Linked DNA regions of Hyalangium gracile. The protein of the gene in region 2 binds, or shares a complex with, the protein of the main gene of each other region. Links are inferred from orthologs where the notes say so. Each region holds a gene or a part of one and is shown on either strand. Other genes may lie near its edges.

Region 1 (4,305 bases), on a different replicon or contig from region 2:
CACCACCGCACCGAGCAGGGCCAGCGGCGCCACCGGCTCCGCGAGGAAGAGGGCCCCCAGCACCCAGGAGAAGGCCGGCGTCAGCTGCGAGCCCACCCCCCCCATGGCGGTGGTGACGTAGCCCATGGCGTAGGTGAACAGCATCTGGCCGGCCACCGAGGCCAGCCCCACGCCGACCAGGAGCAGCCCCGTATGCGGGGTGAGGGGCCGCCAGTCGGCCAGTGCGAAGGGCAGGCCGAACAGCAGCCCGAAGGCGCAGAAGGAGAGGAAGACGGTGGCCGCGTCCGTGTGGTGGCGCAGGGCACGCATGGCCACCACGGCCGCGCCGCTGAAGACGGCGGACAGCATGCCCGCCCACGCGCCCACTCCAAAGGAGAGCGCCGGCGTCTCCATCGAGGTGCCCCAGATGACGAGCCCCGCGCCCACCGTGGCGGCGATGAGCCCGCCCAGCAGGTGTCCGCTGACGCGCTCGTTCAGGAAGAAGAAGCCGAGCACGGATCCATAGATGGGCCAGCACGCGTTGAGCAGCACGGCGGGCCCCACGGCGAGCCGATCGATGCAGACGAAGTAGAGGTAGACGGAGGCCCCACCGAAGATGCCGCGCATGGCCCACAGACTGAAGCTGCCGAAGCGGGGCTTGCGGCGCAGGAGGGGGAAGTAGCCAGCCAGGAACACCAGGCCCACGGCGAACCGGCCGCACACCACCTGGCCCACGGACAGCTGGCCCGAGAGCATCCGGGCGAACAGCGCCATCAGCGCGAACATCAGACTGGCGAGCAGCAGCAGCGGCATGCCCCGCCAGCGCTCGGGGAGGATGAAGCCCTTCATCGAAGTGGGCGGCACCGTAATGCAGAACGGCCCGGCACCCCAGCACCCCTTGTAAGGGCGGCCTGCCTGGCCCCTCGGGGTGGAAATCACCTTGAAATCCAGGATGTTCAGGAACACTCACGCCACAAAGGGCAGAAAGTCCGCTACCGGAACGCCCTTTCAGTGCTAGACCGCGCGCCCATTATGTCCGAGCCCGACGTCATCACCATTCGCGGAGCCAAGGAGCACAACCTCAAGAACGTCTCGCTGGAGATCCCGAAGAAGAAGCTCGTGGTCTTCACCGGGGTGTCCGGTTCGGGGAAGAGCTCGTTGGCGTTCGATACCCTCTACGCCGAGGGCCAGCGTCGCTACGTGGAGAGCCTCTCGGCCTATGCCCGGCAGTTCCTGGGGCAGATGGAGAAGCCCAAGTACGACACGCTGAGGGGACTGTCTCCCACCATCTCCATCGAGCAGAAGGCGGCCAGCAACAACCCGCGCTCGACGGTAGGCACCGTCACCGAGGTGCATGACTACCTGCGCGTGCTCTACGCCTCGGTGGGCGTGCAGCACTGCCCCAACTGCGGGCGCAAGGTGGGCAAGCAGAGCGCGCAGCAGATCGTCGACGAGATCCTCAAGGCCCCGGCCGGCTCCAAGGTGCAGCTGCTGGCGCCGCTGGTGATCAACCGCAAGGGCGAGCACAAGGATCTGCTCACCGAGGCGCAGAAGAAAGGATTCTCCCGCGCGCGCATCGACGGGAAGCTGAAGAACCTCGAGGAGAAGATCGAGCTGGACAAGAAGTCCAAGCACGACATCGCGCTGATCATCGATCGCCTGGTGCTGAAGGCGGACCTGCGCAACCGGCTGACGGACTCGGTGGAGACGGCGCTGCGCGAGGGCAAGGGCACGCTGATCGTCACCGAGGATCCGGAGACGCTCAGCGCGGACCGGGTGATGAGCGAGCTGAACGCGTGCCACGCCTGCGGCCTGTCGTTCGGCGAGCTGACGCCGGCCTCGTTCTCCTTCAACAACCCGCTGGGCATGTGCACGGACTGCAACGGCCTGGGGACGAAGGCGGAGATGGACCCGGACCGCATCGTCCCGGATCCGGGGCGGAGCGTGCGGGACGGGGCCATCGAGCCGTGGGCCAGCGGGATGAACAAGGGCGAGGGCTGGACGGCGGACTTCGTGGAGAGCCTGGCCAAGGCGTTCAAGATCGACCTGGACGTGCCCTACGGGAAGCTGTCCGAGCGGGAGAAGAAGACGCTGATGTACGGCTCGGACGGGAAGACGTTCACCGTCGAGTGGGGCGAGGGCGGCAAGTACAAGATGGAGTGGGAGGGGCTGGTCCACAAGCTGATGCGCAGCTTCAAGACGACCACCTCCGAGTCCATGCGGACGTACTACCAGAAGTTCTTCAGCGACAAGCCGTGCCCCACGTGCAAGGGCGATCGCCTGAAGCCGGAGAGCCGTGCGGTGAAGGTGCACGGGAACTCGCTGGTGGAGCTGAGCAAGCAGACCATCTCCGAGGCGCTGCGCTTCCTGTCCGAGCTGAAGCTGTCGGAGAACGAGCGGAAGATCGCCACGGAGCTGCTGAAGGAGATCCGCAGTCGGCTGTCGTTCCTGGTGGACGTGGGGCTGGGGTACCTGACGTTGGACCGGACGGCGTCCACGCTGTCGGGCGGAGAGAGCCAGCGCATCCGGCTGGCCTCGCAGATGGGCAGCGAGCTGACGGGCGTCATCTACATCCTGGACGAGCCCTCCATCGGCCTGCACCAGCGAGACAACGGCAAGCTGCTGGGCACGCTCAAGCGGCTGCGAGACCTGGGTAACTCCGTCATCGTCGTGGAGCACGACGAGGAGACGATGGAGGAGGCGGACTGGCTGGTGGACTTCGGGCCTGGGGCGGGCGAGCTGGGCGGCCAGGTGGTGGCGCAGGGCACTCCGGCGCAGGTGATGAAGGACGAGCACAGCCTCACGGGGGCGTACCTGTCCGGGCGCAAGGAGATCGAGATCCCGGAGCAGCGGCGCAAGCCTGGCAAGCAGAAGATCGTCATCCAGGGGGCTCGGGAGAACAACCTGAAGGACCTGGACGTGGACATCCCGCTGGGCGTGCTGACGGCGGTGACGGGGGTGTCGGGGGCGGGCAAGTCGACGCTGATCAACGAGATCCTCTACCCGGCGCTGGCGCGGCACCTGTACGAGAGCCGGGAGATTCCAGGCCGGCACAAGTCGATCCAGGGGATGGAGCACCTGGACAAGGTGATCGACATCGACCAGCGGCCGATCGGGAGGACGCCGCGGAGCAACCCGGCGACGTACACGAAGGTGTTCGACTCGATCCGCGAGGTGTTCGCGCTGACGCAGGAGGCGCGAGCGTTCGGCTACACGTCGGGGCGCTTCTCGTTCAACATCAAGGGCGGGCGCTGCGAGTCGTGCGAGGGCGACGGCGTGAAGCTGGTGGAGATGCACTTCCTGGCGGACGTGTACGTGCCGTGCGAGGTGTGCCAGGGCAAGCGCTTCAACGAGGCGACGCTGCGGGTGCGCTACAAGGGGAAGAACATCGCCGAGGTGCTGGAGATGAGCGTGCGCGAGGCGATCCAGCACTTCGGGGCGCACAAGGACATCATGCGCGTGCTCCAGACGCTGGAGGACGTGGGGCTGGGGTACATCCGGCTGGGGCAGAGCTCGCCGACGCTGTCGGGCGGCGAGGCGCAGCGCATCAAGCTGGCGAGAGAGCTGGCGCGAGTGGCCACGGGGCGCACGCTGTACATCCTGGACGAGCCGACGACGGGCCTGCACTTCGAGGACATCCGCAAGCTGCTGCTGGTGCTGAACCGGCTGGTGGAGGCGGGAAACTCGGTGCTGGTGATCGAGCACAACCTGGACGTGATCAAGAGCGCGGACTGGGTGATCGATCTGGGGCCGGAGGGAGGCTCGGGCGGCGGCAAGCTGCTGGCGGTGGGCACGCCGGAGGAAGTGGCCAAGGTGGAGGCGAGCCACACCGGGCGCTACCTGGCGCACGTGCTGAAGAAGGCACGGCGGCAGCGAGTGGGTCAGCGGGTGGAGACGGTGAGCCCCCTGCCCTCCTGGAGCGCGGACGGGGCGACGGCGTAGGAGGGCTAGCTCAGGCGAAGAGCTCAGCCACCTGCAGGGCCAGGCCGGGCAGAGCGGGCGACCCCAGGGGCTCGCCCGCGGCGACCGTGCGGATGCCGAGGTAGCGGCCCTGGGAGGTATCGGGCGCGATGTAGACCTCGACCGCGCGACCGGCCACATCCACCACCCAGTACTCGGGGATGCCGGCGCGGGCATACAGCCGGCCCTTGAGCATCCGGTCCACGCGCAGCGAGTCCACCGCCACCTCCACGACCAGCAGGGCGGTGCTCGGATGCTCCTGGGCGTGCTCCTCTTCCTCGCGAGTCACCACCGCGAGATCCGGCTCGGGCTCGCTGTCGGTGCCGAGCGAGAGCGGGAGCTGGACACGCACCCGGCAATCGGGCC
Region 2 (5,022 bases):
TCCTTCCAGGCCACGAGGTAGACACCATTGCCGGCCGCGAGGACGGGCTCCACCTGGTCCATGCTGGCGAGCGGGTGGAAGAGCGGGATGCTGAGCTCAGGAGAGGTGGTGAGGGCGCTGGTCGAAGCGCCCGTGGCATCCGGCTCGACTGGAGCCGTGGGACCGCACGCCGAGAGGGTGCTCAACAGGGTGCATAACGCTACGGCGAGAGACAGCCGGGTGCTGTTCACGAGAGGTGTCATGGTCTTCATCGCTGTCATGAGGGTTCGCTCGCCCGACGCGAGCGAAGGGCATGCTGCCCATGAAGAGTATGAAGCACCGGTTTTTGAGAGTCATTGGCGTTGAAAGCCAGATTGACTCTCAGCTTTCGCTCTCATCTCCATACAGGCAAGGTGGTGTCCCACCCTGGCTCGGAATGACGCGGCGGGACGAGAGCATGCTCACGCCTGTGGCTGCGCGCAGGTGTGGAGATCCCTCAGAACCTTCTTGGCCTCGACGACCAGGGCCTGGCCCTTGGTGGTCTCGGGGATCTTCGCGATGAGCTTCATGTCAGGGGTGAGCCGGTAGACGCCCTTGGAGCGCTGCACCAGCATGGCCACCTTGGGCCCGTCCAGCAGCGCGTCCGCGCCCAGCGTCACCACCAGCCGGCCCGCGCCGGACTCCAGCGCGCGCAGCCGCAGGTCGCGCATGTCTATCTTCAGCAGCGTCAGCTCCGAGAGGTTGTCCACCTCGTCGGGCGCCTCGCCGTAGCGGTCCACCAGCTCGGCGCGCAGGTCCGTCACCTCGTCCGGGTGGCTGGCCTGGGCGAAGCGCTTGTAGAAGACGAGCCGCTGGTGCACGTCCGGCACGTAGTCGTCCGGGATGAGCGCCGCCAGGGGGAGGGTGAGCTCCGGCTCGATCTGCGTGCGCGGCTCCTGGCCCTGCAGCTCCGCCACGGCCTCCTCGAGCAGCTGCGCGTACATGTCGAAGCCGATCTCCGCGATGGCTCCGGACTGCTTCTCGCCCAGCAGGTTGCCGGCGCCGCGGATCTCCAGGTCATGACTGGCGATGGAGAAGCCCGCGCCCAGCTCGGTGAAGTTCTGGAGCACCTCCAGGCGCCGCTGCGCGTCCCGCGTGACCGCCCGCCGCGCGGGCACCAGCAGGTACGCGTACGCGCGCTCCCTGGAGCGGCCCACGCGCCCTCGCAGCTGGTAGAGCTGCGCCAGGCCGAAGGCGTCCGCCCGGTTGACGATCATCGTGTTGGCGCTGGAGATGTCGATGCCGCTCTCGATGATCGAGGTGCACAGGAGCACCTGGTACTTCTTCTCGGTGAACTCCAGCATCACCTTCTCGAGCTGGCCCTCGCCCATCTGTCCGTGCGCCACGCCGACGGTGACGTTGGGCACCAGCTCCCGGAGGAACTTCTCCATCGACGCGATGGACTGCACCCGGTTGTGGACGAAGAACACCTGCCCGCCGCGAGCCACCTCGCGCTCGATGGCCTCCTTGATGACGGGCGGGTCGAACTTCATCACGAAGGTGCGGATGGCGCGCCGGTCCTGCGGCGGCGTGGCGATGATGCTCATGTCCCGCACGCCGGACATGGACATGTGCAGCGTGCGGGGAATGGGCGTGGCCGTCAGCGTGAGCACGTCCACCTGCGTGCGCAGCCGCTTGATCTGCTCCTTCTGCTTCACGCCGAAGCGCTGCTCCTCGTCCACCACGAGCAGCCCCAGGTCCTTGAAGGCCACGTCCCCGGCCAGCAGCTTGTGCGTGCCGATGAGGATGTCGACCTTGCCCTCCTTGGCCCGCTTGAGGATCTCCCGCACCTCGGGAGGCTTCTTCATCCCGGAGATGACCTCCACCGTGACGGGGTAGTCCTTGAAGCGCTTCTTGAAGGACAGGAAGTGCTGCTGGGCCAGCACGGTGGTGGGCACCAGCACCGCCACCTGCTTGCGGTCCAGCGTGGCCTTGAAGGCGGCGCGCATGGCCACCTCCGTCTTGCCGTAGCCCACGTCGCCGCAGACCAGCCGATCCATCGGCTCGGGCTTCTGCATGTCCGCCAGCACGTCCTCGATGGCCTTGGCCTGGTCCGGCGTCTCCTCGAACTCGAAGTCCGCCTCGAACTGGGAGAAGTAGCGGTCCGGCGCGGAGAAGGCATGGCCCGGGTGCGCCTTGCGCGCGGCGGCGATCTGCAACAGCTCCGCCGCCATCTTGAGCAGCTGCTCCTTGACGCGCTTCTTCGTCTTCTCCCAGCCCGGCGTGCCCAGCTTGTCGAGCTGGACCTTCGTCGGGTCTCCGCCCGTGAACTTCTGGATGAGCCGCATGCGGCTCACGGGCAGGTAGATCTTGTCCCTCCCGGCGTACTCCAGCACCAGGAAGTCTCCCGGCACGCCTCGCACCACCTCCATCTTCGTCAGGCCCGCGTAGCGGCCGATGCCGAAGTCGCTGTGGACGATGAGGTCGCCTTCCTTCAGGTCGCCGAAGCCCGCGCCGAAGGCCTCCATCTTCTTGGAGCGGCGCACGCGGCGCCGGGCCCGGACGCCGAAGATCTCCTCGTCCGTGAGCAGCGCCAGCCCACCGGCGCCATCCACGAAGCCGTGGCTCACCTCGCCGGTGAAGAGGTGGGCGTGGACGGAGGGCTCGTACAGCTTGAGCACGTCCCCCAGCGGCTCCTCGTGGATGCGGACCATCACGTTGCGGTCCAGCAGCAGGCGCTTGAGCCGGTCCGCCTGGCTCAGCGTGCCGCAGGCGATGGCGCACGCCACGCGCATGTCCCGCCAGCGCTGCAGCCGCTCCACCAGCGGGGTGAGCGCTCCCTCCTCGCCGTGGTGCGCCAGGATGGCCTCGCGCAGGTCCTGCGTCGTGCCGAAGGAGAACACCACCGGAGGCTGCTGCTCTGTCGGGCTGAGCGCCAGACCGCCGCCCTCCAGCACCCGCGCGCTGGCGAGCTGTGCCTCGGCCTGCGCTCGCGTGAGGAAGTGCTCCGGCGGCGGGAAGGTGAGGTCCTGCCGCTCGTCCGCGGCCTGGAAGGAGCGCTCCAGCTCCGCCCACAAGTCACTGGCGGCGCGGTCCAGGCCCACCGGGTCATCGAAGTAGAAGAGCGGGTCCTTCGCCCACAGGCGCAGGTAGTCGAAGAGGGTCCCCAGCCCGCCCTCGAAGAAGCCGGGCAGCAGGCCCTCCAGGCCGAAGCCGGGCAGGCCCTCGCGCAGGGCGTCCAGCCGCTCGCGCAGCTTGATGGTGGGCAGGTTGATGCGGTCGGCCACGGCGCGGGCGGCGGCCTCGGCGCGCGGACGCGTCAGCTCGGTGAGCATCGCCTCGCGCGCGGGCACCAGGTACACCTGCTTGAGCGAGTCCACGGTGCGCTGGCTGTCCGGGTCGAAGACGCGGATGGACTCGATGGTGTCTCCGAAGAACTCGAGCCGGACGGGGCGCTCGTAGAGCGGGCTGAAGACATCCAGGATGCCGCCGCGCACGGAGAACGTCCCCGGGTCCTCCACCAACGGGCTGTTCTGGTAGCCCATGGAGGCGAGCTTGCGCGCCAGCGAGTCCCGGTCGAAGTCCTGGCCCACGGAGATGAGCGCCGACAGCTCCCGCATCATCGGCGGGGGCAGCACCTTGCGCAGCAGCGCCCGCATGGAGATGACCAGCGCCGGGAAGCGCGAGCCCTGGCTCAGGTGGAAGAGGGCTCCCAGCCGCTCGCTGATGGCGGTCGGCTCCGGGGACAGCTCGTCATAGGGCAGCACCTCGTCCGCGGGCAGGCGCAGCACCTGGGGCTCCAGCGCGGTGCCGCTGCCGCCCAGGAAGAAGGCCAGGTCGGAGGCCAGGGCGTCGGCTGCCTCCTCGTCCACCGCCACGCAGACGAGCGGCGCCTGGAGGCTGCGCGAGAGGCGGGCGAGCACATAGCCGCGCGCGGCTCCCTGGATGCCCTGGGTCCGCACGCGGCGTCCGGGCTGGAGGCGCTCCAGGACGTGCGCGAAGGGGTCTCCCACCATGGGAGGGGCACCGCGCAACGCTTCCACACCGAGTCTCTGACCGAAGGGAGTATCCATCGTGGCCTTGAAGCTCTGCGTCATAAGAGCCGGCCCGGGGCGGGTCAACGAAGACCGCGTACCCGGAGGGTGACGCCATCAAACGTTGACCATTCCCTTTGTGTCGGCCAGCCACCATCGCTCGTTGCCCCGAAGGGCAGGTGGTTTCCGGTGGGAAATCGAGGGACGCTAGGCTGGCAGGCGAGGTGGGGGGCCGCCTCTCGAGGCGTATCGATGCGATCCTGGAGCGAACCACTATCGATCTATGGTGAGACGCCGCCCGCGGATGTCTGGGTGCGCCTGAGAGCCTTGCGCTCGCAGGAGGGGCGCATCGTCGACTTCGAGTGCCTGGACACCTCGCCCGGCCGGGAGCGGCAGGGGGTGCTGGGATTGCTCCCCTGCGTCGGCCAGAGGCTGCTGGATGAGGCGCCCTGGGTGGCCGAGTGCAGCCTTTTCAATACCTGTGTTCGCGTGGTGGAGCGTCAGGTGCCAGAGATGGAGCGCTTGGGCCGGACGACGCCAAAGGGCCTTGTCTGGCTTCAGGCACGGCTTGCTCCGGCCCAGGGAGGACTCATCCTCTTCCTGGAAGACTTCACCCAGCGCGCCGCCGCCGAGGGCTCCCTGCGCCGGGACAGGGATCTGCTCCACGCCGTCATCGAGAGCACCACGGATGCCGTCTTCGTGAAGGATCTCGCCGGGCGCTATGTGCTGCTCAACACCGCGGCGGCGCGAGCTTTTGGCCGTCCCGCCTCGGAGCTCCTGGGGCGCACGGACGGGGAGCTGATGGGCCCGGAGGCCGCCGCCGCCACGGTGGCGCATGATCGGGCCGTGTTCGACTCCGGAGAGACGGCCACCTATGAGGACGCGGATGGAGGGCCCGGCTTCGGTTGCATCTGGCAGTCCATCAAGGGCGTGCTCCGTCAGCCGGACGGAGCGGCGTATGGCCTGTTTGGCATCAGCCGGGACATCACCGCGCGCCGCCGGCAGGAGGAGGAGCGGGCGCAGGAGGGGC

Evidence for each region. Proteins that work in one complex are often made in the same cells at the same time.
Region 1: the proteins of mfd (region 2) and uvrA are in contact, whole or in part, in a crystal structure (PDB 4DFC), measured with the Escherichia coli proteins. The link is inferred for Hyalangium gracile from one-to-one orthologs.

The regions. Positions count from the first base shown.
Region 1 is NZ_JAHXBG010000014.1:127,523-131,827, forward strand. The notes cover bases 661-4,121. They hold uvrA (excinuclease ABC subunit UvrA), read left to right. Parts: upstream 661-1,011; coding sequence 1,012-3,921; downstream 3,922-4,121. Other genes in these bases: KY572_RS27170 (DMT family transporter), read right to left, coding at 661-828; KY572_RS27180 (Uma2 family endonuclease), read right to left, coding at 3,932-4,121. Outside these bases: more of KY572_RS27170, read right to left, coding at 1-660; more of KY572_RS27180, read right to left, coding at 4,122-4,305. UniProt on the Escherichia coli protein: The UvrABC repair system catalyzes the recognition and processing of DNA lesions. UvrA is an ATPase and a DNA-binding protein. A damage recognition complex composed of 2 UvrA and 2 UvrB subunits scans DNA for abnormalities.
Region 2 is NZ_JAHXBG010000006.1:280,784-285,805, forward strand. Bases 241-4,418 are described here. They hold mfd (transcription-repair coupling factor), read right to left. Parts: upstream 4,032-4,418; coding sequence 441-4,031; downstream 241-440. Other genes in these bases: KY572_RS14135 (PAS domain-containing sensor histidine kinase), read left to right, coding at 4,245-4,418. Outside these bases: KY572_RS14125 (DUF5011 domain-containing protein), read right to left, coding at 1-185; more of KY572_RS14135, read left to right, coding at 4,419-5,022. UniProt on the Escherichia coli protein: Couples transcription and DNA repair by recognizing RNA polymerase (RNAP) stalled at DNA lesions. Mediates ATP-dependent release of RNAP and its truncated transcript from the DNA, and recruitment of nucleotide excision repair machinery to the damaged site.